Regions from separate parts of the Lysinibacillus sp. NPDC059133 genome, predicted to be linked through region 3. Evidence: riboswitches for the same ligand, from Rfam matches in the RefSeq annotation. Region 3 holds a riboswitch; each other region holds the start of a gene.
The links. A riboswitch is a leader RNA that binds a small molecule or an ion and turns the genes downstream of it on or off. The one in region 3 is predicted to bind magnesium.

Region 1 (9,857 bases), on a different contig from region 3:
AAGCCATTTATAATTGAGGAATTAAATCTAAGTACTTTCAGAGAGGTTTCCAAAAATTATGACTTAATTATCACGAATATTTCAGGGTTAAAAGATATATCCGCTCCTTTAATTTGCGTTAATACAATTCCTTTGTCACATGATCTGAATAAAGTACAAAAAGAAATTTTCACTTTAATTCATTTGAAACTTTCTAAAGAGTTTGAATAAGTAAGTGATTTAAGAGTTCCTTTTGTGTAATGTAAGCCAACAAAGGAACTTATTGATTTATTTTTCATTTAATCAGAGTTACAGAAATCAGCAATTCTAACATCTGATAGCTAAAAAAATCCTGTGATATACAGAATCTTTTCGTGTTTAGCAGACGGTATATATTTAAATAGGAGACAAAGTCATAAAAAAATGAATCCAATTCAATAGCTACTTAAGACAGAGATACTAATGTGTAAAAATATTAAATCATTTATAAAAACATTGACTTTTCAAAGATATTCTTATAGAGTGAAATTTCAAACAAAACATCCTCGTTAGGTGAGGCTCCTGTGTAGGAGATATGCTACTGCCCAAAAATGTCGAAAGACGCCAATGGGTCAACAGAAACCATCGACATAAGGTGGTTTTTAATGTAGCTGGCTTTGTCCTATGCCACACAGTGCTAAAGCTCTACGAATGGAGGAGCACATTTGCTACATTTATTTGTAGTGCAATCAATGTAGGTTTATAGTACCGTGTAAACACCTTCATTCGTTATGAAGGTGTTTTATTTTTCTGTGAGGTGAGGAAAATGGATGACTATTCAGAACCAAACTCGAAATGTTATAAAAATGAACTAAATACAAAGAATATTTATGAGGAATTTTAAATTATCTTTCTTAACTATTGCTTTATCGTTGAGAGGAATTTTGTTTTTGTTTCTCAATTAAGGAGTGGTTAAAATGATTAAAAACATGACAGAAAACCAAATAACTCTTCAAATTTTCAAGTCATTAAAAGAAGGGAAACAGAAAGAATTTCAAGCAATATTAAAGGAACTCCAACCTTATGATATTGCACGGATTTTTGAGGGGTTACCAGAAAAACATCATACACGTTTCTTATTGTTTCTTACTTCTGTACAAATCGCTGAACTCATTCAAGAGCTTGAAAAGGTACTCCAATTAAAAGTTCTTAATAAATTAGGGATTGAAAAATCAGGACAGGTAATGAATTTAATGGATAATGATGATTTAGCTTCATTATTAGAAAACCTATCTCCTGATAAAATTGAAGAACTTCTTTCAGGTATGAAACAAGAAGAATCAAAAATTGTTCAAAATATCATGAACTACCCCCCTGAAACTGCAGGACGAATAATGACAAACCGTTTTGTGTGGATTCCTCAACACTTTACTATTCGAGAATCAATTGATAAACTCAAAATTTTTGCAGAGTTCTCAGAAACGATTAACTATTTATATGTAATTGATAATGATAAAAAATTAGTAGGTGTTGTATCCTATCGGGATTTAATCATAAGTAATGAATTTGAAAAAATTCAGGATATTATGTATAGCAGAGTAATCTCCGTTTCTGCTGAAACGGATCAGGAAGAAGTTGCTCGTGCAATAGAACGTTATGATTTTTTATCAATTCCTGTTGTAGAAAAAAATAATGAATTAGTAGGAATTGTAACAGTTGACGATATTATTGACGTTGTGATCAAGGAAGCAAATGAAGATATTGAAAAACTTTCGGCATCTGGTAAAGCCATTGATTTTGACACGAAGGCACTCGTGGCTGCATATCGCCGACTTCCCTGGCTTATTTTACTTTTATTTATCGGATTAGTTTCAGGGACCATTATTAGTGGTTTTGAGGAAACATTATCCAAAGTTGTTGCACTTGCCTTCTTTATGCCGATGATTGCTGGGATGACTGGAAATACAGGCACTCAATCGTTAGCTGTTGTTGTAAGAGGTCTAATCACTACAGATACAAATAAAAGAGTAGTTTTTAAACTTATTATTAGGGAACTTAAAGTTGGATTGATTATTGGCATTACCTGTGGAATATTAATCTCGATTATAGCCTATATTTGGCAGGGAAATCCGATTTTAGGTTTAGTTGTTGGTAGTTCATTAGTTGTGACTCTAATTATTGGGACTTTAGCCGGGACCATTATCCCACTAATATTATATAAATTCAACATCGATCCGGCAGTGGCCTCGGGTCCATTAATTACAACACTAAATGATATACTATCCTTACTTATTTACTTTGGCATTGCAACAATGTTTATTTCAAAATTGATGTAGAAAATTCACTGCTCTCCTGGTGGTATTCTTTAAGCTTTATCAAGATTTGTTAAGCAAATGGGTGACTATAACTCAAAAAGGACTGCCTAGCTTCAAGAACCTTAAATAGAATAGCGCTTGATTTTCAACAATCAAGCACTATTTTTGAATAAACCTTAGATTTAAAACGACTTTATTGTTATTAGTGAAGTATCTTATATTGAAAATTAAACTACTATATTTTAACCCCGTCCTAAAATTAGAACGGGGTTATACATGTTTTTTAGGTTTTTAAATAACTTTATTGTCTTTTTACATAAAGGACATTTAAAAAGTAACTCACAAAAAAATTTCATGAATTTTGAACAAGTAAAGAATAAAAAGAAAGTGTTAACTGAAAAATCAATAAATGTAATTTATACGTCAAGTGGCAATGTCAACAGCTTTCGGTGTAAGATGCAAAACGTAAATAGAGGGATTTTCCATCAAAATAATCTTGTGATTTCAAAGTTATTGTTAAATGTCTTTTTAAAAAGATTCCTTTGTAGGCGTTGGGTACACCAAAGGTATTAATTGAAAGAATATACTAAAAAGTCAATGTTCAAACTAAATTACGTCTTTAATGAAACCTATTAATCCTATTCCGACTGTCTCCAAAACCATACTAAAACCTGCCCCCAAAAGATATGGCAGAAGTCTATTTGCAAAACCCGAAAATTGAAGCTATAATCCTGGCAGGATCGATTTCAAGAAACTTACAGGATGAAAATTCGGACATTGAATTGCATATTTTGTGGTCAACACCACCAGAAGAGGAAGATCGAAAGTTCCCCCATTCAAAAGGTTGATGGAAACATTTTGGCATATCATCCGTATGAAGAGGAAGAGGGTCTGTCCTATCTAACGGGAGATGGGATTAAATTAGAAATAAGCAACTTTTTAACCATAACAGTTGAACGTTTATCTCAGATGTATTGGATAAGTACGAAAATTTAACCAAAAAGGGTTATCAACTATAAATAAGTGATAGTCTTATATACAAATGACTAGGTAATCACATTTTTTTGTGAGCCTGGTCATTTTGTATTTATTCTTTAATTGTTGTTTCAAATGTTTTTCTACCTGATTTTATTTTATCAACTTGAACATTTATTTTTTTAATTGATTCTTTAGTCAAGGGGATTTTCCCGTTATTCTCCAATGCTTTCCATGCTTTTACGTTGTTTCGATAAAGGTATTCGGATAAACGATAAATATCAACGTCTAACTTCAATCCTGCTTCGTAGGTTGCCTTTATTTCCTCTTTAACTTTCTTAATAACTTCCTTACGTATTTCATTTTCTGTTGCCTTACTTTTGAAACCATTAAGTATAACATCGACTTTAATATCAACCTTAAACTGTACTTGATTGCCTTTAATAATTGGTTTAACATCAAAATATTTTTTTTCAATATCTACTGTTAAACTTTTATTACTGTCTAATTTAAAGGTTAAGTCTCCTCTATTCTTTTTATTCTGCATCCAGTTAACACCTCTTGCGGTATCACCTTTAATTACCCCCCTAAATCCATCTTTTGAAAGTATTCCTATCCCCTTAATTGTAGTCTCTTTTGAAGGGTGCTCTTTTGTTGTCTCCCAATTTTCATCAATCGAAACCAAAGGTAAACTAACTTCATGACTAGGTTCATTTAAACCAATAACAAGATTCCTTAAGCTAACGGGTTCTGTAAATACTTCTAATTTCCGGATGTTTAATGGATGACTTAATTTAGAATCAATTAATGGTTTATTTAAAATAGGTGTTATCAAAAGAATTTCTTCTAGAGAGTCTTGAGTAAAGTGAACATTTATCTGATATCTTGTTTCTCTAAATCGCGAAAAAGTATCGAAAACTGAAATAACTTCCTCGTGTTTTAAAGCCTCTTCTGTAAATATCAGATAGGTCATATGTCCCCAAAATACTTCTTGATCAATGGAGCGATATAATTCATAAATAGCTTCTTCCATAGTTTCCCCTTTAGCATATCCAATCTCTGCAGGTGCTTCACGAGCATAAGGTGTTTCAGATTTTGCTATGTCTTTAAAGTTAATTAATTGTAGATAAACTTCATATTGATTGTCTTTAAAATCCACCCCGACCCCATTAACATAGTACATTCTTTGGGGTTCTATCTCATCCCAACATCCAGATAGAAGAGGGAGTGTTACGGTTAATATAAAAAAGCCCTTAATTGTCCTATTCATTTCTCTCCACCTTAAATATCAATACATATTTTATTTAGTTTGGCAAAAATGAAGAGAATTATAAATAAAAGGGTCTTTTAAAAAATTTTAAGGGAAAGTTCAGTAGATGATTTAAAAAATAAGGTTTTAAGGAAAAGTTATTTTCTAAAAAGAAAAAACCGATTACCTATATGGAAATCGGTTTTAGGTTAGGATATTGATTCAAATTATTAAAAATAAGAAATAATTGGTAAGTGAACTTTTATTCGGGGATAGAAATACTATGTTTATTGGTCTATTTCCCACTATGTTTTTTCAAGAAGGCAATCGTTTTCCCTAGTGTTTGTTCAGCGTGTGTAGTAGTAAAATCAAATTGATACTCATGACCTAGGTCAGTATTTGTTCCGTCAAATAAAACACTTTCTACTTCTACACCATTCATTTTGAGAACATCTATAAGCTCTGTTGATTGTGGGGCTAGTGGATCTGTATCTCCAACTGTCAAAAAGGTAGGTGGGTAATTAGGTGTTACATGTTTAACTGTAGACATCTCATCTAGTCTAGAGAAGGACTTGAAATCTTTTTTTCCTGTATATGCCCAAAATACTGACTGGATACCTTTTTTTATTATTGGAGATGACTGAGCACCTATTTTATCCATGTTATAAACTCCACAGAATAAAAGAGCACCTTTTAACTGTTTTTTATCAACAGTAGGTTGAATATCCATTGATTTTGCTAGAGCTTCATTAGTTATTATCGCAATAGTTTGACTGGCAATTTGAGCCCCTGCTGAATCACCGCCAATAAATAAATGATTCATATTGCCGCCATATTTCGAAACATTGTCCTGTATATATTTAAGAGCTTGGTTAGTTTGTATGATTGGCCCCGGATATTTTTGTCCCGGTGCAATAGCATAGTTTATATTTGCTACAACATATCCTTCATTGGCTAATGCCATTCCATATTCTTGCGTTTGTTCCTTACTACCTGATACAAATGCACCGCCATGTATCCACATGATAACAGGGAGTTCTCCCTTAATATTTTTCGGATAATAAATATCTAAAAGACTATTCTCAACTCCATGTTTATCGTAAATAATATCTTTTTCAACATGGACTTGCCTTTTTATTGTTTCAATATCCTTAGGGGATGCAAAAGAATCAGCTTCAAAAAGCTGCTTGATTATAAAGGTATTAAGTACAGGTGTAAACTGACCAATTATAAATATAAGCAATATAGGAATGACAATAATATAAACTGGAATCATCCATCGTTTTTTTTTCTTATAAAAACTTTTTTTAGTTTTCAAATTGAATTACCCTTACCTCATTACGTATTTATATGAAATTCACTTGACGGAAAAAGAAGAGGGGGGATGCCTATTTAATGGTAAATTGAATTTTTCTACATATTGATAAAACAGTGCATCATCCCAGCTTCTATAGGCTGGACCAACAATTAGCCTTACTTTAAGTTCAACCCTTCAAAAAATACATTTCCATCATATACAAACCCAATACGCTCTTTAATTACTTTTTCATGTATTTTGTAGTCCAACCCAAAAACTTTAACTTTCCCAGTATCTGGCTTCAATAAATTCATTATCATTTTTATTGTTGTCGATTTTCCGGCACCATTTGCCCCGACAAATCCTGTTATGTACCCTTTCTTCACCTGTAAGTCAAGATTTTCAATAGAAAAACCTTTAAATTTTTTGCTTATATTACTTATTTGAGTTAATTTCATAATTCTAATCCCTTTAGCATCAGGGGTTCTGAAACAATAAAAAACGGGCACCTCCCCAAATTCGGTATAATGGTAGCGACGAAACTAACATACTGAATGAGGTGAATGCCCTATGACTATTGTAAAACAAATGAGCCTATTTGACATCCAAGAATTGTTGGAAATGGAAAGTTCCCGTCGTTTTGATACGATTTTTGCCACTTTTGACGTACAACCTATTTTTCAGTTATTTTTAAAAAGAACATTACGTGGTGCCCCACGTGAACTAAACTATGGTGCGATGATCCAATCACTGATTATTCGTATTGTCGAGCGTATTCCAACGATCAAGGATTTAATCAAACGCTTGGTCAATGATCCTTTATTCCGCTTAGATTGTGGTTTTCTTGTTTCAGATGTTGTGCCTTCTGAAGCGTCTTATTCGCGTATGATCGATGTGATTAGTCAATCAGATGTCCTCGATTACATGCAAGATACATTGATTGAAACAGCTTTTATTGAAGGCTTTCTTTGTGATGAGCACCTCGCAATCGATGCCACACATTTCGAATCACGCGATGCAGCGAAGCCTTCTGAGAAAAAAGAGCCTGCACCGCCCAAAAAACGCGGACGAAAATCGAAAGAAGAACGCGAGGATTGGCTTACGAAACAAGCAGAAATCGAAGCCAATCAGTCGACTTATGAAAAGGAAATTAGGCATCAACTTGATACACCACTAGAGACACTGTGGCAAGATGTGCCCATCGAACCGAATTGGGGCATCAAAAAGAACAGTGACGGCAAAAATACGTTTTGGTTTGGCTTTAAAGGTCATCTCGCCGTGACAACAAAGGGGCAATATATCGTTGGACGCCTCATGACATCTGCCAATTTGTCAGATAGTAAAGCCGCGATTCCTCTTTTAAAGAAAGTAGAGAACCAATTTCCTGAACATTTCACGACCGCTATATTTGATGCAGGGTATGATTATGAACCAATTTACCGTCAGCTACATAAGTATCAAATGCGTGCAGTCATTCCCTATAATGTCCGTAATGAAGGCGAATATCTTGAATTTGATGAGAATTTCAGACCGACATGTGTACGTGAACATAGCTACCGTTACGACAGCTTCGATGAAAAGTACCGCACACTAAAATTCACAAGACCAAAGGAATGTGCAACCTGTCCATTACGTAATGATTCCCTCTGTCAGGAGGTTTTCAAAATCAAATGTGACACGGATATACGAAAATTCACGTATCCAGCACGTGACTCTGAACTTTGGAAACAACTGTATAAAGAGCGCACAGCCGTTGAACGTGTAAATGCATACTTAAAGCAGTATTTTCAGTTAAACAACGTCCGTCACAAAACAGGAAGAAAAGCGAAACTTCATTTCAACCTGGTGACGTTTATTTATAATGCCTGCAAATTAGCAGTGGATCGTCTAAATGCTTTATTACAAGTACAAACTCAAGCAGCATAATTTTTAAAAACGTAAATTTTCTTCAAAGGAGCAGTCTAAGCTCTTGAAAAAAGTGATTTATGAAATTGATTCATTTCAATAACATTTTCCATTGCTTCACTCCTCATTTAAAATGCTCAATAATTCTTGTAATTCATTGAGTGACATTCCTATTTCTCTGCTATTTTTGATGACTGCGCTCAACTGCTCCTCAATGACTTTTAGCTTTTTCTCTTTGATTACCTCTAAATTTTGCTCCGCAACAAAAGAGCCCTTACCTACAATGGAATAAATAAAACCTACCTTCTCTAATTCTTCATAAGCACGCTTAGTTGTGATCACACTAATCTGTAAATCCTTTGCTAATTGGCGCATAGAGGGTAATGCTGTCCCTTCCAAGAGGTCACCTGTTAAAATCAATGACTTAATTTGATTTGTAATTTGTTCATAGATCGGTTCCTTTGAACTATTCGAAATAATGATTTGCATGTTAATCCCTCTTCTTCATTTGTTGATTGAGAAAATAATAATCAATTATGCCTCGGCATAATTGCGTCCGGAATCGGCTTTGTACTTAGGCCAGCAAATGTTTTTTGTGCGAAAGCGCAGTGCTAACGTAGCGGCAGCAACAAATGTTTTTTGTGCGCAAGCGCAGTGCCAACAACACGAGGGCCGACACGATGTCGGTCATTTCGGTAATGCCACAGGACGTGACGTTCTTAGACTTAGTTCCTCTATTTCAGCGGGTGTGTTTAGACAACCGCTGAAAGAAGTTAAACCTCTCAATACAACACAATATATATATACTTTATACACATTTTACACATTGCAAAATACATTGCAACTATTTTATTTAACGAGAGGAGTTGAGCTAACTATTTTTAAGTTTAAGGAGTAAAGTAGTAATGCAATTGTTAGTTTTATCAATAGATATAACTCAATCAAATGATTATTAACATTCCAATACATGTAAAACCTGCTTACCGCTCGCTCGTTTCATTCATTGCAATAATTAATACACTTAATCGATTAGTCTGTACAGTGACCGCAAATAAAATGACATGACGATTTATCTCTATCGACAATGATGGATATGGAGAGTATAAGAATGTTGAATTACCGGATTTTTACACAAAAAAATACAAGGCACCTAATTAAAGGACCTTGTAGACTCTAAATAAAAACTATTTCAATTATCAACCATCACTGAAAACCAAACCCGATATTTTCCGGCTTTAAAAGCAAAAATCCCCAAAATTAATAAAGTAGCGAGTACAAAAGCTAGCGTACATCTTGCAGCTTCTGGAATATAATCATTGTTTTCATCTTTAATATTCATATCTATACTCATCTCCCCCTTAATTCAAATATATTACAATATCCTATTCAAGACTTAGAAAAATAGTAAAAGTTGCTTATTTATTTCAAAATTCTGTATATTATAATCCCTCTTCTAGTTCATTCGAATATATCTGCTCTATTCGTTATTTCCTAGTAAAGAAAGGAAGCAGTCACGAGAAAAGCCCTTTTCTTAAAATAAAAATTTGCTATAAATTTTCCTATCAAACATGTTTATTGCTATAAAAATATGATTAACGTGCAAATTTCCACTAAAAATGAACAGTATCTTATGAAAAAGTTAATATTTATGCCTAAAGGAACTGTATCTTTTTCAATAATACAATATAATAGAAACAACATGGTTTTTTTCCTAACACTTGGTAAAAGAAATAACATTCAAATATTACATAGAGGTGAAGCAAATGATCCATCCATTAAAAATTACTAGTACATTAGCCGATGAAACTAGATACTCTATTTATGAGTACATCCTGCAAGAGAAGAAAACTGTAACGGTTCAAAACATCGCTGATAAATTCGGCATACATCCAAACGTTGCACGTCTACACTTAACAAAGCTATCAGAAATCAATATCATCACAGCTGATTTTGCTAAAACTGGGAAAGGTGGCAGACCTGGTCGTATTTATAAGGCCTCAGATAAAGGTGTTTCATTAACGTTCCCGAGACGTGATGAGGATCGACTATTAAAATGGTCAATCCAATTAATTCAAGAGTTCGGACCATCTGCACTGGAAAGATGCCAGGACATAAGTTACCAAGACGGTTATCAGCAAATGAAGAATTATGTCAATGC
Region 2 (9,857 bases), on a different contig from region 3:
CCTATTTACAAAATTCCATTCAAAGCATTTTTTGATCCACTACCAATGATTATTTTTTTCGTTTATGTCCATAATTTCCGATTAGATAAATAATGGCGCTATTACATGCGGAATTAGTATATGCAACACAAAGTCGGTAGAAAAGTGAGCAATCATAGCCGACTCCAGCCCCTTTTTCCAGTAGAGCCAACCATAAATAACGCTGAGAGAGCCGTTAAGCAATACCGCCCGGAAGATTACGTCACTGGTGATCGCGGTCATCGCGCCCGTGATTCCGAGATGACCGAGGCCAAAAATCACCCCTGTTATAATTATTGCCAACCACACGCCGATTTTAGTTGGGCCTCCATCTTTCGCCTTTTTGATTTTGGAAGCAATCCAAACCAAAAGCGTCATCAAAAAAAGCCGGAATAATATTTCTTCTGCCGTACCGCCATAGAAAATCGCAAGCGCGGATTTCCAAACCGGCACCGCCATTTCTGCCTTCATCAGTTCAACAGACATATTCCAGAACGGGATGCACAGTAAAACGACAAGCACACCGCCCAAAATGCCCCAAAGGACAGATGAACCGAGTATAGATTTCAAATAGCCCTTTCGCTTTTCACCGCCTGTAATTCCCTCCAAAATCGGTGCGCCAAATCCAATATGTCGCGCCAAAAGCAATCCGAAAAAGCTTACCAGCGCACCCAACACCAGTGTTTGTGCTATCTGCGCAGGTATGATGATCTGCATAGGCGCGTTATCTGGCAGTTGCACAAGCGCGTACGTAAACGGCATAACCATTACGCCCGTCACGACGCTTACGGCAGTAAGTAGGAAGAATAGCTTCCAGTTGATTATCTTTTTCATGAGCCAGTTTCCTCCTAAGAAATTATTACATGCCTATTGTTAATAAATAAAACTAGCTATTGTTATTTACCTCCTGATGACTATTACAATACCGAATGAATCCAATCGGAAATATCATTGATCACTTGTTGATCGACATGTTGTGCAACCTTATACTCTTTTTTGGCTTTTCGTATCTCTCCATAAACAAAAGGCATGAAAGCATGATTCAGGTTTGGATAAAGTTTATACGTAACATTGGATCTATCTCCCAATATTCTTTTATAACCATTAAAATCCTTTTCCACTGATACATGGAAATCTTTTTCTCCTTGCAGAATGAAAAGGGGCTTATTTAATACATTGAGATAATTGGCAGATGGATGTTCGCCCATTTCTTTTAGGTAGTAGGCTCTAACATGTCTTCCTAAAACTTTCGTGGATTTTGCTTCTTCATCACTTAGGTTATAGATGTTGTCAAACTTTGATGATAAAGCTGCTATTTGTTTTCTAGCAATCCCTTTCAAAAGCTTATTCAATGAATGCAAAACTTCGTTATTTTGATCCATTAGAATTTCTTCAAATTTGCGTGGAGACCCACCCATAATAATGATTCCAGCAAAATTACCGCCTTCTGCATCAATTCGCGGAGCTAACATCCCACCTAAACTATGACCGATAATAAATATTTTATTTGAATCTATACGTGCATCTCTTCGCAAAAACTCTGCAGCAAGGATCGCATCTTCAATGGTTTCTTCTTTTACTGTTAATGCCGTATCATTTCTCATTTCTTTGCCATACACGAATGTTCTTTTATCATATCGCAGTACTGCAATTCCTTTTCCAGACAAACCATCAGCAATATCCTTAAAAGGATGAATGTTTCCGATTTTTTCATCCATGTTGCTTGGACCAGAGCCTTGAACCAATACAACTGCAGGAACTAATCCTTTTGTTTCATCAGGAATGGTCAATATTCCATTCAGTGGGTACATTGTTTCAGCACCTAAAACAAGTTTTTCATCAGTCATTATGTTACCTCCTTAAATTGACAACCAATAGATAAGTGAATGCATCAAGTTGACCCTATCAGTTCAATTTCAAATTTGAGCTTTTAGTTTTTCAACAATACTTTTGTATTTCGGTTCATTGTGCAAAGGAAAAAATGCAGGAGTTTCCACAACACTTTGCACGATACTTTCTTTTATTATCTTTTCGTCTCTAGGAGCTTCAATATCATAATCCTTCAGCCAGTTCTCAATACTGTCAAAAAAGGAATCTCCTTTCAATTCGTACGGTAAAAGGAGGTTCGTACAAATGTAAGTGTATTTTTCGAGCATTTCCAATGCTTTTTCCGGTTTATTTTGCATCATATAACCTTGTGCTGCGGCCAAATATAGCAACGACACCAAATTAGGGTCCAGTTTTTCAACTTCAAAGACTTTTGAAATTTCGATAAAACGTTCAAGTGCCAGTTCAAATTTTTCAGGTCGATTGGCAACCAACAGCAAGTATGAATGTGCCGGCGCAAGAAGGCCGTGGAGATGTTGATACAGACTGACCTGTAAAGCTTCCTTTGCCTTCTCCATATCTCCGGTCATTTGATAGACTTTGGAGAGTAAAAAGTTATCACTAATCGGCGGCTTCATCGTTTCGTCAAGCAATTCCAAAGCTTCCACCGGTTGATTTAAGATGATATAACATAGCACTTCCAATGAATTTGCTTGCTTCCCGATCCAAATATCATCACTTTCCTTCTTAATCCGGATACATAAATCAATGGCCTCCTGTAACAGTGCTTCCTGCCTTTCTCTTTCTGTAGCAAGGACAAAATGATTGATAAATAATTTGGCCATTTGCAGTAGCAGGGGAAAACAAGAGTAATATTTCTTTATAATTGCACGACATTGGTCAAGTACTTCATCAAAAGGCTTGCTGCTAAAATCCTCAGCCAGTCGGGAGTACGTTTTCTTTATATCCTCTTTTGTCATTTGCGGGAGATAGCCAATGAGTTCATCAATGCTTATATTAAAATAGGTTGCCAATTCGGCAGCAGGGTGATATCCGGATAGCTTTGAGCCGTCTCCCATTTGGATACGGAAGCCTTCGATATACCGATATACTCAGCAAGTTTATCCTGTGTGATACCTTTTTCTTTTCTTTTTGCTGTAATAACTTTTGCAATACTTATTTCTCTCATCATTTTCACTCCCTATACTGTTATTAAAATGTATTTTACCGTCGATTCCAATGGAGTTCTATTTTATTTTAATAGATAAAATCAACTGTTAGGCAACAAATCCATTGATACACAAAAATTCGTTCAGCATACGTAAACACTTTTTGTATTCCAACCGTTGGCTAAGAGAATTTAGTGTTATTGAATTGGCTATGTCATAAAAAAATAATCCCTATTAGCAATAATACTTGGTTGGAGTGTAAATTCACGGAATTATGTTAATAGAAATGGTTGATGGGGATTTTTGACCACATCCTATAATTGTAGAAATGATATTGTCTAACGTACGCTCAATTCCACGTTAGTAAAGCACAACTTGGCGCAAAATTGTTACGTCTTAATAAAAGTAAAGGTTGGTTAGTTCCACCGCCATTACATGTAGATTATCCGGAAAGATAATATTTATTTAACCTGACAATCTGTCTCCCCCGTTTTATACTGGGGGTTTTTTATTAATAAAATGTATAACGAGGTAATGCTATAGACATATTTTCATGGTAATCAAGATTACAAAGTAAATTCCCACACAAGCTTTTATAACTAGTAATAGAATCATAGATGGTAATAATAAATTTATTCCTATTGTTTTGAATGACTCGAAGCGAGATACGATCGAGGAAATTTTAGAAGCCTTTAATGAGGTAGTTAAGGCATGTCATCAAACAGAAGCAGATGATAAAACAAATAACTAATTACATAGTTATTTGTTTTTATCAAGAAGAAAAGGTTCTTTTGATTTACATTTCGGAGTACCGAATGCCAACAAAAGAACCTTAAATTAAGTTGTTTTTTATATAGTTTTATTTAAATTCACTCTAAATTCTTGATTTCACTGCATGTTTTAAAAAAGATTGCATTGGTTACTTTGAAGCTATTTTAGTAACCATTTTTAGTATCATATAACTTATCTCAAGCTTTTCTTGACAAAATGACAACTGGAATAAGGATTAAAGATAATAGACCTCCAGCTAAAGATAATGTTGCATAGCTTGCATTAGCTACTATCCTACTTGAGAGAGCACCACCAGAAGCTCCTGCTAGTGCAACTAAAACGTCTATTTTTCCTTGTGTTTTTGCTCTAGTGGAAGGTTCAGTTGAATCAACTATTTGTGCAGTACCACTAATTAAGCCAAAGTTCCACCCTAATCCAAGTAAAGAAAGAGCAATGATTAAAAGAACCATAGAATCGCTCGGTGCAAATGCCGCTAATAAACCAGCAAATAACAAAGTCACTCCTGAAGCAATACTCATAGCTGTTCGTCCGATTTTATCAACAAGAATTACTGTTACGAGCGATGGAAGATACATTGAGCCTACATGGAATCCTATAACAATTCCTACTTCCGATAAACCATGACCATGATGTTTCATATGTACTGGTGTCATAGTCATGATAGCAACCATTACAATTTGAGTAAGTACCATCACCGTTGCACCTACTGTAAGACCCCTTTTATTTAGAGCTTTTTTATTTAAGGATTCTGCCTTATTTTCATGCTCATTTTTTTGTTTGTGCGCTTCTATCATTGTTGCAATTTCTAATGGATCAGGACGTAACATAACAAAAAGAACAAGACCTGCTAAGATATATGCTGCTGCTGATAAGATAAATGGACCCGTAAGCGCCGGCACACCAATAGAAACAGCAAATTTACCCATAAAATCTACTAAATTTGGCCCTGCCACAGCCCCAAGTGTTGTTTAGTAACCATATTACAAAAAGTAATAAAATTCTTTTGTTGTGGCACTTTAGTAGTCTCTTGTCTGAAACCCAATGTCTTACCATTGAATGATCAAGTTCTAATTCTATCGCTACTGTTTTATAACTTATAATTATTACTTTGGCTTGTTCAACTAACCAGCACGTTAGTGAAATAAGAAATCTTATTAACTTTAAAGCTAATAGGATTTCTTATCAAACTTTATTTTAAAACCACACCAACAAAGTGGAAGGCATTTAGTTTTATTATGAAAAAATGATGGAGTAAATGAAAAACCAGTCCCGGATTTCAGGACTAGTCTTTGGAATTACTTATTTATTCTTTATTTGTTGCGATTACACGTGGTTCCGTCGTACTATTTGATGCATCAGTAACAATAACTGCATTTTGTTCTTTGCCTTTATTTGTTGCGATTACCTGTGGTTCCGTCGTACTATTTGATGCATCAGTAACAATAACTGTATTTTGTTCTTTGCCTTTATTTGTTGCGATTACCTGTGGTTCCGTCGTACTATTTGATGCATCAGTAACAATAACTGCATTTCGTTCTTTGCCTTTATTTGTTGCGATTACATGAGGTTCCGTCGTACTATTTGATGCATCAGTAACAATAACTGTATTTTGTTCTTTGCCTTCTTTCAGCGTTGGTGGCTCTTGGCCAGTTGCCGCAAAGACGGTCATCCCTCCAATGACTAATGTACACGCTAATGCTGTTCCTAAAACCGACTTTTTCTTTAAGGTCATAATGGACACAATCCTTTCTTCAATCCCATTTTTACTAAAATGATTACAAAGCGGCGTAACCTTATTGGTTTCATCTGCCATATTGATGAGAGATAATGCATATGCTGACTTTGCCTTATCTCCAAACTGTCTAATAACCCTTTCGTCGCAAGACAATTCAATGTCTCTGTTTACTAAAAAATACATAAGCCAAACTAAGGGATTAAACCAATGCAAAGCTACCATAATCGTTAAAATTACTTTCCACAAAACGTCAAAGCGTTTAATATGAATTAATTCATGCGTGAGAATAAACTGAATACTTGCAGCATCTTCCCAATTTGTTGATTTCGGCAATAAGATGACTGGTTTAAAGATTCCATATGTTAACGGGGTTTTAATTCTATCTGATACTGCAATTTGAATCGTTCTTTTTAATTTATGATCGTTTAGCCATCGATCGAGATACTCATTATTCTTCACTGGGATGGCAGTTTTAAATTCTTTATAAAATCTAACATAGGCCACTATAAAGAATAGCAAAACTCCGATACCCCCACATGCCCAAAGGTACTGGACGGAATCGCTTGTCATCACAAGCAAAAGCTGATGAGAAAATGCGTTTGATGTTTGTGCGATTTCGATTGTATGGTGCATACTTTCCGAATCATTTGAGTGAGTGAGCGTAACAAATAAGTTTTTCAGTATAGGCTGTATGCTCAACTTTGAATAAAAAGAGTAGGGGATGAGTAGTTTAAATGCAACGAATCCCCAAAGAATTAAAAATGTTTGCTTTGGCACTTTATTTCTTACTAACATCCTCATCAATAACACAATGATGAGGAGGAGAGATGCGTCTACACTCATGTTGAGAATACTCATATCATAATTCCTCACTCAAGATCTTTAACAATTTGCTTTAATTTTTCGATCTCACTCGCGGACATGTTTTTCTTGTCTAGTAAGGATGCGAATAGTAAAGATTTAGAACCATTAAATATTTTATCAATCAATTCCGTCGTTTCTTGTTCTTGTATCTGTTCTTTTCTGATGATTGGATGACAGATAAAGTTAGGTTCAATTCTTTCAATGGCCTCTTTTTTTATACATTTTTTTATGACGGTATAGGTGGTATTTTTATTCCAACCTATTCGTTCGTTTAACATTTGTGAGAGCTGTTTAGCTGTCAAATCGCCTTCTTCCCATAAAATATTCATGACTTGTAATTCCGAATCAAACAATTTAACTTGCATACGCGCATGCTCCTTTTCTTAAGTGGACTATTGCAATAGTTTGCCACACACTAATACTACTGCGATAGTCTGTAATTGTCAAGACTATTGAGATAGTCTGTGGAGAGAACCCATTTTAAGGGCATAAAAGGTTATAAAAATAATAACCAGGTACTCATATAAAAATTATGAGCACTTGGTTATTTTGATGAAAAATTCCTCTATTCACGTTTTACATCTTTACACTGAAAGCTGTTTCCATTGTCACTTGAAGTACAAATTACATTTATTTTTTTCAGTTGACGCTTTCTTTTTCACTCTTTTTTTTGTTCAAAATTCACATAAAATTTTATTTGCGAGTTACTATTTTAATGTCCTTGATGGTAAAAAGACAATAAAATTTTTAATTTAAAACCTAATTAGGACGGGGTTAAAATATAGTTGTTTAATTTTCGATATAATATACTTTACAATACATAAAAATATAACAATAAAGTCATTTAAAAATCTAAGGTTTATTCAACAATGGCGCCCGATTGTTGAAGATCAATAAAAAAATTCTTGAAGCCAGGCACATGCTTATTGAGTTATAGCCACCGTTAACTTAACAAATCTTGATAAATGAGCTTAGTTAAGATTTATTTCTTAAAGAATACCACGGGGAGCAGCAGTTAATCGTGGTTTTTCTACATCAATTTTGAAATAAACATTGTTGCAATGCCAAAGTAAATAATTAAGGATAGTATATCATTTAGTGTTGTAATTAATGGACCAGACGCCACTGCTGGATCGATTTTAAATTTATATAAGATTAAAGGAATAATGGTCCCAGCTAAAGTCCCAATAATTAGAGTCACAACTAATGAACTTCCAACAACTAAACCTAAAACCGGATTTCCTTGCCAAATATAGGCTATAATCGAGATTAATATTCCACAGGTAATGCCAATAATCAATCCAACTTTAAGTTCTCTAATAATAAGTTTAAAAACTACTCCTTTATTAGTATCGGTAGTAATTAGACCTCTTACTACAACAGCTAATGATTGAGTATCCGTATTTCCAGTCATACCAGCAATCATAGGCATAAAGAACGCAAGTGCGACAACTTTGGATAATGTTTCCTCAAAACCACTAATAATGGTCCCTGAAACTAATCCGATAAATAAAAGTAAAATAAGCCAGGGAAGTCGGCGATACGCAGCCACGTGTGCCTTCGTGTCAAAATCAATGGCTTTACCAGATGCCGAAAGTTTTTCAATATCTTCGTTTGCTTCCTTGATAACAACGTCAATAATATCGTCAACTGTTACTATTCCTACTAATTCATTATTTTTTTCAACAACAGGAATTGATAAAAAATCATAACGCTCTATTACACGAGCTACTTCTTCTTGATCCGTTTCAACAGAAACGGAGATCACTCTGCTATACATAATATCCTGAATCTTTTCAAATTCATCACTTATTATTAAATCTCGATAGGATACAACACCTACTAATTTTTTATCATTATCAATTACATATAAATAGTTAATCGTTTCCGAGAATTCTGCAAATGTTTTAAGTTTATCAACTGATTCTCGAATAGTATAGTGTTGAGGAATCCACACAAAACGGTTTGTCATTATTCGTCCTGCCGTTTCAGGAGAATAATTCATTATATTTTGAACAATTTTTGATTCTTCTTGCTTCATACCTGAAAGAAGTTCTTCAATTTTATCAGGAGATAGGTTTTCTAACAATGAAGCTAAATCATCATTATCCATTAAATCCATTACCTGTCCTGATTTTTCGATCCCTAATTTATTAAGAACTTTTAATTGATGTACTTTTTCAAGCTCTTGAATGAGTTCAGCGATTTGTTCAGGAGTAAGAAACAATAAGAAACGTGTATGATGTTTTTCTGGTAACCCCTCAAAAATCCGTGCAATATCATAAGGTTGGAGTTCCTTTAATATTGCTTGGAACTCTTTCTGTTTTCCTTCTTTTAATGCCTTAATAATTTGAAGCGTTATTTGATCTTCTGGCATGTTTTTAATCATTTTAACAACCACTACTCCTTCATTGAGGAATAAAAGAATATTCCCCCAACGATAAGACATTCGTTAAGAAAGATAATTTAAAATTCCTCATGGATATTCTGTGTATTTAGTTCATTTTTATAATACTTCGAGTCTGGTTCTGAATAGTTATCCATTTTCCTCACCTCACAAAAAAATAAAACACCTTCATAACGAATGAAGGTGTTTACACGGTACTATATACGTACATTGATTGCACAACAAATTAATTGTAGCTAATCTACTCCTCCATTCATAGAGCTTTAGCACTGTGTGGCATAGGACAGAGCCAGCTACATTAAAAACCACCTTATGTCGATGGTTTCTGTTGACCCATTGGCGTCTTTCGACATTTTTGGGCAGTAGCATATCTCCTACACAGGAGCCTCTTGAAAAGGGATATTTTTTTAGATTGTTTCCAAAATCTCTTTTGCGATTTCATCAAGTTCTTCTGCGAGTTCATTATGTGTAGGTGTTTCAGCAACTCTTGTTAAATACTCTCTAAACTGAACTCTTGACTCTACTGGCAATTCAATAACCAAAAAGTGTAAAATAAACCACTTCCAGTTTTCGTCATCTGAAGATAAAACATCTTGCACATGTGGGACAATTTCTTCTGGAAAAGTTAATAGTAATTCTAATACGCTTGGTGCTACTGGCCAATTCATATCTTGAATCCATTCAAGGAGGTTAGGCAGTAAAGGCAATATTTTATCTCTATCCATTTTTTCAATCATTTCTACTCTATCATTATCATGCTTATGTCTTGGCAAAAGATATTCAAAGTTTTCCATATGCATCTCTCCCTTAGATTTTTATACATGGCAATCTATTTATTGTATCAGTCTTTATTGAACTAATCTGCGCCGTTAGTTCAATAAGAAAAAAAGAGCTGCCTACGCAACTCAATGATCTTCAAGTAAAGCACCCCGTTCGTTGAATAAGGAAAATACTAAGGTTACTTTTTCATACCGATGTATAGTAGGTGAGATGAAATCCCTAGAATATATGGGTCTGTCGCTTTTTCTTTTATTAAATTAATGAT
Region 3 (3,129 bases):
GTGAATTGTACTCCGAATAATTTTGGTTGTCAACAACTGTTCAAAAGAAAAAACCTTAAAAAATGGTATCAGGGAAATAGTGTATTTTCGGTGCATCATCATAACATGGGAGGATTTCTGTTCCGTCTGGGGGTCCGATTAGCCACTTGGGGCAAAATGATATTGGCTACGAATGCGTATCACAGAGACGTAATTCCTCTTTACCCTTCCCTCGCCTACTGGCTCGCTCCAGGGTCTTGTAAATCCTCTATTTGATGAGCCATATTTTTATGCTTACAATTTTTACTTAATCAAATTGTGGGGTAGAGATTTTTCGAATTTAAAATTTATAAATTTGTAATTTACGATAATCAATAGCCTCTGTAACAGTTGTTAAGCCCTTTTCAGAATACGTAAGTTTTTTTATTTAAAACTGCTGAACAAAAAATCTAAATAGGATCAATACAAAAATCGATGAAAATACATAGAGTGGAGAGGGGCAATTGCTTTTTGTCTCTCTACTTTCGTTACGGAGCAAAGTTTACTGGAATCTTTTTGGTAATATGTGAGCTACGAGATTATGCCGAGGCATAATTGATTAGAGTAAAGTATTACGAAAGCTCTTTATCTGTTTTGTTTGAGAAAATTTTTTTCGTAAACAACCGCAAATTTCTACTCCGTTTATTTCTTATTTCGCACGGGAATTCGTAATAAAAAAAACCTAAAAAAAATTTTTTGACTCTTGACAAATCAAAAAATACGGCTTACGATTGCGAAGAAATTAAATAAAACCTCGTTAGGTGAGGCTCCTATACAAACATAGGCCACTGCCCAGAAATATCGAAAGATGCCCATGGGTAGAACAGGAATTGCCGGATTAAGGCTTTTCATAAGGTGGCTAAGAGATAAATTCATCTCTTTACGGTGTATAGTGCTAAAACTCGACTAGGGGGAATCGAAAGTGCTTTTTTGTGCTGCTTATTTTTGTGCACTTTTTAAACCCTCTAGGACTCCTAGAGGGTTTTTTAATTTCCAAAAAGATCCTTATTGCATAATGCCATATCGATTAAATCCTTTTAGCAGGGGTAAAAGAGTTCATTTTTAGAAAGGAGGGGGTCAAAATGGAGAGTCCGAGTCCGACCGATGAAGATAGTAGGAGTAAAAAACTTAAATCTGTTTTAATTCAGCAGATTAGGAGGGCGATTCAATGCTTAAAATCTATAAAAGAAGCAAAGAAGGGCTACTGGAAGAACAGCCTAAGATCGTTCAGGGTAGCTGTGTATATCTCACTGAACCATCCGAAGAGGATATACAGTATGTTGCTAATCGACTTGGAGTATCAACTGACTTTATTAGTGACTCCCTTGATATTGATGAACGATCACGAATAGAAAAAAGCGGAAATGATTTATTACTGATTGTCAATGTACCCTTAAAAATGCCAAATGGTGAAACTATACCATATAGGACAATTCCAATCGGTATTATTCAAACAAGTGAAGTAATTGTAATAATTTGTCGCGTTAATCATCCGATTTTACAGGAATTTAGCAAAATTCTCGATAAGAATTTTAATAACAATATAAACGTATCTTTTATTTTACAATTGTTGCTTATTTCGGCCCGTTATTGTTTACGATGCCTTGATGATATTAATCAAAAAGTTATTGTATCTGAAAAATTAATACAAAAATCAATCAAGAACAGTGAAGTGTATACTTTACTCAATATAAATAAGAGTCTTGTTTATTTCATAAAGGCGTTAACAGTAAATCTTGTAATGATGAGGAAATTGTCAAGAGTACTTGAAATGAATGAAGAAGATGAAAAACGGATGCAAGACACTCTTAATGAGATGCAACAAGCTCTTGATACATCAAAAATTTACAACGAAAATTTAGGTAATATGATGGATGCATATTCTGCGGCGATTGAAATTAACCTTAGTGTTGTAGTGAAAGTTTTAACTGCATTTACGATTATCTTGACGTTTCCGACGATGGTCGCAACAATTTATGGGATGAATTTCCCATTACCAAAGCAAGATGGTGCATATGCATTAGCAGTACTAATGTCAATCTCTGCAGTCATTAGCTTGTTGACAGGTTGGGTATTTTATAAAAAACGGCTATTTTAGAAGAGAAAGTGAGGAGAAAAGATGCTTACGATATATCAAAGTAATTCAATAGGTCAATTACAACAGGTATCTGATATTGTTCACAACACGTTGCTCTATCTTGTGGATCCGACAGATGCTGAAATTTCTCAAATTTCAAATAAACTTAATGTTCCGAAAGATTTTATTCGTGATTCCTTAGACATCAATGAGCGACCTCGGATTGAAAAAGAAGATTCGTCAATGGTCATCATTCTTAATTCTCCTGTTGTGATGAATGAGGAACGTTTGTACGAGGAAATTCCTTATCGTACGATACCAATCGGGATTATTCATGTAAAGGACCATTTAATAATTGTCACAAAAGAAGACAATCCATTATGTAGAGACATATTTTCAGGAAAATATGGAACATTTCAAACGCATATGAAGACTCGAATAACATTACTTCTATTTGAAGCGATTGCTCAATCGTATCTCGATTTTCTCAAGCGTATAAAAGCGCAGGTTGGACGATTACAGCGAGAATTAAAAGAATCACATAACAATCGAGAGCTTTTTGGTCTGATTCATATTAATAAAAGTTTAGTATATTTTTCAACATCTTTACGAGCTATGCGCAATGTCTTTTTACACCTTTCCAAAGGGCAGGATATAAAGCTATACGTAGAAGATCAACAAATGTTGCATAATGCGCTCGTAGATATTGAACAAGCAGCGGAAGTAACAGAAATGCGAAGTCTTAGTTTAAGTGGTCTTATGGATGCGTACGCAGCAATCACTCATAATAATCTGAATAGTGTTTTGAAAATACTGACTACTCTTACGCTTGTACTAATGATTCCGACTATAATTGGAAGTGTTTTCTCGATGAACGTCCCATTGCCCTATGAAGATCAGCCATTCATGTTCTTAGTAGTTATTGGACTAATGGTAGGAATCAGTGGAAGTCTCTTCTACGTATTTTACAAATCAAAATTTTTGCGTTTCTAATATATTCAGATAGTACGTAAGAAAGGTTGTGTTATAAAATG

Region 1: another riboswitch for magnesium. It lies ahead of mgtE (magnesium transporter); the one in region 3 lies ahead of ACFXN8_RS20840 (magnesium transporter CorA family protein).
Region 2: another riboswitch for magnesium. It lies ahead of mgtE (magnesium transporter); the one in region 3 lies ahead of ACFXN8_RS20840 (magnesium transporter CorA family protein).

The regions. Positions count from the first base shown of each region.
Region 1 is NZ_JBHZDH010000024.1:41,374-51,230, forward strand. It holds gene ACFXN8_RS14115 (AcpB/EbpR/MafR family transcriptional regulator) at 1-210, shown strand, start outside; M-box (ykoK) riboswitch at 517-682, shown strand; gene mgtE (magnesium transporter) at 936-2,294, shown strand; partial or broken gene ACFXN8_RS14125 (nucleotidyltransferase domain-containing protein) at 2,960-3,262, shown strand; gene ACFXN8_RS14130 (Ger(x)C family spore germination protein) at 3,361-4,518, opposite strand; gene ACFXN8_RS14135 (alpha/beta hydrolase) at 4,793-5,815, opposite strand; partial or broken gene ACFXN8_RS14140 (ATP-binding cassette domain-containing protein) at 5,885-6,252, opposite strand; gene ACFXN8_RS14145 (transposase) at 6,365-7,720, shown strand; gene ACFXN8_RS14150 (GntR family transcriptional regulator) at 7,817-8,188, opposite strand; gene ACFXN8_RS14155 (hypothetical protein) at 8,889-9,038, opposite strand; gene ACFXN8_RS14160 (helix-turn-helix transcriptional regulator) at 9,463-9,857, shown strand, end outside.
Region 2 is NZ_JBHZDH010000002.1:37,391-47,247, forward strand. It holds gene ACFXN8_RS01480 (CPBP family intramembrane glutamic endopeptidase) at 82-852, opposite strand; gene ACFXN8_RS01485 (alpha/beta hydrolase family protein) at 936-1,865, opposite strand; partial or broken gene ACFXN8_RS01490 (helix-turn-helix domain-containing protein) at 1,935-3,034, opposite strand; partial or broken gene ACFXN8_RS26505 (DUF3231 family protein) at 3,353-3,472, shown strand; partial or broken gene ACFXN8_RS01495 (MFS transporter) at 3,983-4,774, opposite strand; gene ACFXN8_RS01500 (M56 family metallopeptidase) at 5,110-6,399, opposite strand; gene ACFXN8_RS01505 (BlaI/MecI/CopY family transcriptional regulator) at 6,411-6,770, opposite strand; gene mgtE (magnesium transporter) at 7,436-8,794, opposite strand; M-box (ykoK) riboswitch at 9,054-9,216, opposite strand; gene ACFXN8_RS01515 (DUF5071 domain-containing protein) at 9,220-9,606, opposite strand; gene ACFXN8_RS01520 (class I SAM-dependent methyltransferase) at 9,771-9,857, opposite strand, start outside.
Region 3 is NZ_JBHZDH010000051.1:9,055-12,183, forward strand. It holds M-box (ykoK) riboswitch at 765-939, shown strand; gene ACFXN8_RS20840 (magnesium transporter CorA family protein) at 1,187-2,116, shown strand; gene ACFXN8_RS20845 (magnesium transporter CorA family protein) at 2,138-3,088, shown strand; partial or broken gene ACFXN8_RS20850 (CorA family divalent cation transporter) at 3,127-3,129, shown strand, end outside.